DNA from 2 places in the Mucilaginibacter sp. HD30 genome. Region 2 is predicted to be linked to the other one. Evidence: riboswitches for the same ligand, from Rfam matches in the RefSeq annotation. Region 2 holds a riboswitch; the other holds the start of a gene.

Region 1 (2,477 bases), 3.8 Mb from region 2:
GAGCATAAAAACGCTTCCTTACCGCATCCGCGGGCATGTGAGTAATGCGCAGGCACTGGCAGAGTTTCTGCAGGAACAACCCGGTGTTGAACAGGTTTTATACCCTGGCTTGCCATCCCATCCCGGTCACCAGGTTGCAAAGGAACAAATGACAGGTTTTGGCGGCATGTTATCGTTTACTTTAAAGGATGGCCCGGAAGCCGCTGATCGCGTTATCAATAAACTGCAATTGTTTACCCGCGCCACAAGTTTGGGCGGTGTAGAAAGCCTTATTGAGCACCGTGCAACAATGGAGGGACCCGATACTAAAACTCCTTTCAATTTACTGCGGATATCAGTTGGGTTAGAACATATTGATGATTTGACTGCGGATATAAAGCAGGGGCTTTCGGTGGCTTAAAGCGGAAAGCTAAAAGCCTAAAGTAATAATGATAGTACACAGCGCTCCATAGAATTTTGCCTTTCTGCTTTAGCTTCTGGCCTACGGCTTAAATAAATTTGCTTTTACACAATCAAAACCTATATTTGCAGCACATTGCAATAGCGATGTAATTGATCAGTATTCCTTTCAGGCATATTTGATTTATAAAGAAGCGGCGAGAGATCAGGCTCAATGACCCGCTGGCAACCCTCTGCAAATGCAGAGAAGGTGCCAATTCCTGCCCCGGTAAATATCCCGGGAAATATAAATTAACAATATGGAAAATTTAACAAACACCCTTCAAGTAAACTTTTTTAATACCTGTTTAGGTACGTCGCATTGCTATGCCATGGGCATGTATATGCGCCGCTGTTGCTGATACAGTTAATCATCCGGCTTTGTGCGCTGTCGCAAGGCAAAAACGGATCAAGTTTATCTAACCACTTTTACACTAATGATCGCAAAGACCTATAAATATTCACAACCTTTTGAACTGGAATCGGGCCAATTGCTGCACGGGCTGGAAATTGGTTATCATACTTATGGTAAGCTAAATGCGGATGGCGATAACGTTATTTGGGTATGCCACGCCCTTACCGCCAATTCTGATGTGCTGGACTGGTGGAAAGGCTTGTTCGGAGAGAACGACTATTTTAATCCAACTGATCATTTTATAGTTTGCGCTAACGTGCTTACTTCACCGTATGGTACCAGTAACCCGCTCAGCATAAATCCGCAAACCGGCGAGCCTTATTATTTAGATTTCCCTAAGGTGTCCATTCGCGATATGGCTAATGCGCATCAGCTGCTTGCCGGATACCTGGGCATTGACAGTATTGAAATTGCCATAGGCGGTTCGCTGGGCGGACAGCAGGCATTAGAATGGTCTATAATACAACCTGATCTGATAAAAAACCTGATAATTATTGCTACAAATGCACGTCACTCCGCATGGGGAATTGCATTTAATGAATCGCAGCGATTGGCGTTGTTAGCTGATGAAACTTTTTTACCGGGCATGCCCGAAGGTGGTAAAAAAGGATTAAAGGCAGCGCGTAGTATGGCTTTATTATCCTATCGCACTTATAAAACATACAAGATAAGTCAGCAGGAAGAAGATGATGCCGTTCAGGACGATTTCCGTGCATCCAGCTACCAATGTTACCAGGGCGATAAGCTGGTTAATCGTTTTAACGCTTATAGTTACTGGTACCTGTCAAAAGTTATGGACTCGCATAATGTTGGTCGCAGCAGGGGCGGGATAGAAAAAGCGCTTAGTATGGTAAAAGCACGCACATTAGTCATCGGCATTCGTTCTGATGTGCTTTTTCCTGTTGATGAGCAGGAGTACCTTTTCAGGAACATTCCTCAAGCCGCATTTGCCGAGCTGGATTCGTTTTACGGGCATGATGGTTTTTTGATTGAGACTGATGCCCTTACAAAAATTATTACTTCATTTTATAAAACAGATGTAAAAGGAAAGATCATCCGATTACAGAAAACCGCGTAATGAGCAAAAAACTTACTATTGGCCTTTTTGGCTTCGGAGTTGTGGGACAGGGACTTTATGATATAGTCAAAACCAAAAACCTTAATATCGAAATAAAGAAAATAGCAATTAAAGATGCTGCTAAGGAGCGTTCTTTACCGGAGAGCTATTTTACTACTGACAAAAACGAATTACTGAATAACCCCGAGATCAATACCATTATTGAACTTATTAATGATACCGATGCTGCTTTCGAAATTGTATCAACAGCGCTTAAATCGGGTAAAAATGTAGTATCTGCAAGCAAAAAAATGATAGCGCTTCATTTAGAAGAGCTGCTTAAAATTCAGGAAGAGTATGGTACTTCGTTACTTTACGAAGGGGCCGTTTGCGGCAGTATCCCTATCATTCGTAACCTGGAAGAATATTATGATAATGAGCTCCTGCACTCTATTTGCGGTATTTTTAACGGATCATCCAACTACATACTTTCTAAAGGGTTTTTAGAAGGGATGGATTATGCAACCGCGTTAAAACAAGCCCAGGATCTTGGCTTTGCCGAAACCG
Region 2 (2,477 bases):
GAGTCGATCATGATGGGCAGCTTGGCAATATCAGGTTCAGAAGCTACCAGGTTAAGAAACTTAACCATCACCGCTTCAGAGTCGATCATGCCCTCATCCATGTTGATGTCAATCACCTGTGCGCCACCTTCTACCTGCTGCGCGGCCACTGATAAGGCTTCCTCGTAATTTTCAGCCAATATCAGCTTGCTGAATTTGGGTGAACCTGTAATGTTGGTACGCTCGCCCACGTTAACAAACATGGTATCGGGCTTAATGGTAACAGCCTCCAACCCGCTTAAGCGCATATTTGGTTCAAGCGTTGGGATCAGACGCGGCGAATACTGTGCGGCTTTATCAGCAATACATTTTATATGATCAGGTGTGGTACCACAACATCCGCCAACTATATTGACCATGCCAGCTTTGATGAAATCATCAACCTGGTGCGCCGTTTCGTGCGGGGTTTCGTCGTACTGGCCAAATTCATTCGGCAAGCCGGCGTTAGGGTAGGCAGATATAAATACATCCGCTTTCTCAGAAAGTTCCTCCAGATGCGGGCGCATTTCGCGTGCACCCAAGGCACAGTTAAGACCTACGGATAATAAGTTAGCATGGCGTACAGAGTTCCAGAACGCTTCAACCGTTTGCCCTGAAAGGGTGCGGCCCGAAGCGTCGGTAATGGTACCCGATATCATGATGGGCAAATGCTTGCCGCTTTCCTGTGCGTATTTATCGGCAGCAAATAGTGCCGCTTTAGCGTTCAGGGTATCAAATATGGTTTCTATCAGCAACACATCTGATCCTCCATCAACCAAACCACGGATCTGGTCGTAATAGGCATCAGCAAGAATATCAAATGTAACTGCACGATAACCGGGATCATTCACATCCGGCGAAAGCGAAGCGGTACGGTTGGTTGGCCCAACGGCACCTGCGACAAAACGCGGTTTTGACGGTTCTTTTTTATTGTATTCATCAACCACCTCACGCGCCAATCGGGCACCCTCATAGCTTAACTCGTAAGCCAGCTCTTCCATCTGATAATCAGCCAAAGAAATAACCTGCGTGCTGAAGGTATTGGTTTCAATTATATCTGCTCCGGCATCTAAATATTCGGCATGTATGGCTTTGATAATATCGGGGCGTGTAAGGTTCAGCAGGTCGTTATTACCCTGCAGATCGCTTGGGTGATCCTTAAACCGCTCCCCACGAAAATCCTGCTCCGTCAACTGGTACCGCTGTATCATGGTACCCATTGCCCCGTCAATAACCAGAATGCGTTTTTTTAGTTCGTCTTTTATATTCATTGTTTCGGATATGAGATTTGAGACATGAGATTTGAGATGGAATAATCTTAGATCTTATCTAAATCACAAAGTTTCAGATGGAAATGGAGTTAAGAAGACAGATACCGGAATTGGTCTCAAATCTCATGTCTCAAATCTCACATCTATAAAAGCTTATTTCGAAAAGTCTGGTATAACGTGACTTTCGCTTATCTGTCTCAGTCCATAAGTCGGCGGGCTGAAGTAGAATGTAGCACCTTGTTAAGTAACAGGTTGCTAAGACATCGCAGGGTCTAATCCCTCCATCTTTCTCTATAAGCAGCGCAAAGGTGCGCAATAAGTTTGTAAAGTGCAACCCATTTAAAGCCTCTGTTGGTACACCAAAAGACTTTTACTTTCTGCCAACAAAAAAAGCCGCTTGGTTAAAGCGGCTTTTAAAGGCTGTATAATAACTTACCTTAGTTTCTTCTGCCGCCAAATACGCGCAGCAACATTAAAAACAAGTTGATAAAATCAAGATATAAAGTTAAGCCGCCCATTAAGGCCATCTTTTTTGCTGATGCATCGCCATACTCTAAACCCGCACCAATGTTTTTCAGCTTCTGAACATCATAAGCCGTTAAGCCAACAAACACTGCTACACCAACGTAGCTAATGATCATATCTAAACCACTGCTGTGCATAAACATATTTACCAGGCTGGCTATAACGATGCCTATCAGGCCCATTATCATTAATGAGCCGAACTTAGTAAGATCAGTTTGTGTAGTGTAACCCGCAATTGCCATTATACCGAACACCAATGACGATGTGATAAAAACGCCGGTAATTGATGCTGCCGTATAAGCCAGTAATATATAGCTTAAACTTATACCCATAACAATAGAGTAAGCTATGTATAGCACAGTTAATACACCGTAAGACAGTTTGTTAAAGCCAAAAGATATGGTTAACACAAATGCCAGCGGGGCAAACATTACTATAGTACCCAACATTGAGTTACGGCCTGTTTCAGGGTCTCGCAACATAGAGTAAAGAGATGCGTCACTGGAAAAAATATAAGCACAAACCGCTGAGATCCCCAATGCTACGAACATCCATAAAAATACATTCGCAATAAATTTGCGCGATGCATCTGCTTCATTAACTTGTATTACGTTATCATAAACGTATTTTTCTTTAAATTCCATTTTTGTATTTAATTATATT

The links. Region 2 has a riboswitch for S-adenosylmethionine ahead of metH (methionine synthase). Riboswitches for the same ligand answer to the same signal wherever they lie in the genome.
Region 1: another riboswitch for S-adenosylmethionine. It lies ahead of ACVW2L_RS03770 (homoserine O-acetyltransferase family protein); the one in region 2 lies ahead of metH (methionine synthase).

The regions. Positions count from the first base shown of each region.
Region 1 is NZ_JBSSEO010000001.1:795,551-798,027, forward strand. It holds gene ACVW2L_RS03765 (trans-sulfuration enzyme family protein) at 1-400, shown strand, start outside; SAM riboswitch class I at 581-692, shown strand; gene ACVW2L_RS03770 (homoserine O-acetyltransferase family protein) at 876-1,931, shown strand; gene ACVW2L_RS03775 (homoserine dehydrogenase) at 1,931-2,477, shown strand, end outside.
Region 2 is NZ_JBSSEO010000001.1:4,571,877-4,574,353, reverse strand. It holds gene metH (methionine synthase) at 1-1,289, opposite strand, end outside; SAM riboswitch class I at 1,475-1,589, opposite strand; gene ACVW2L_RS21510 (Bax inhibitor-1/YccA family protein) at 1,727-2,458, opposite strand.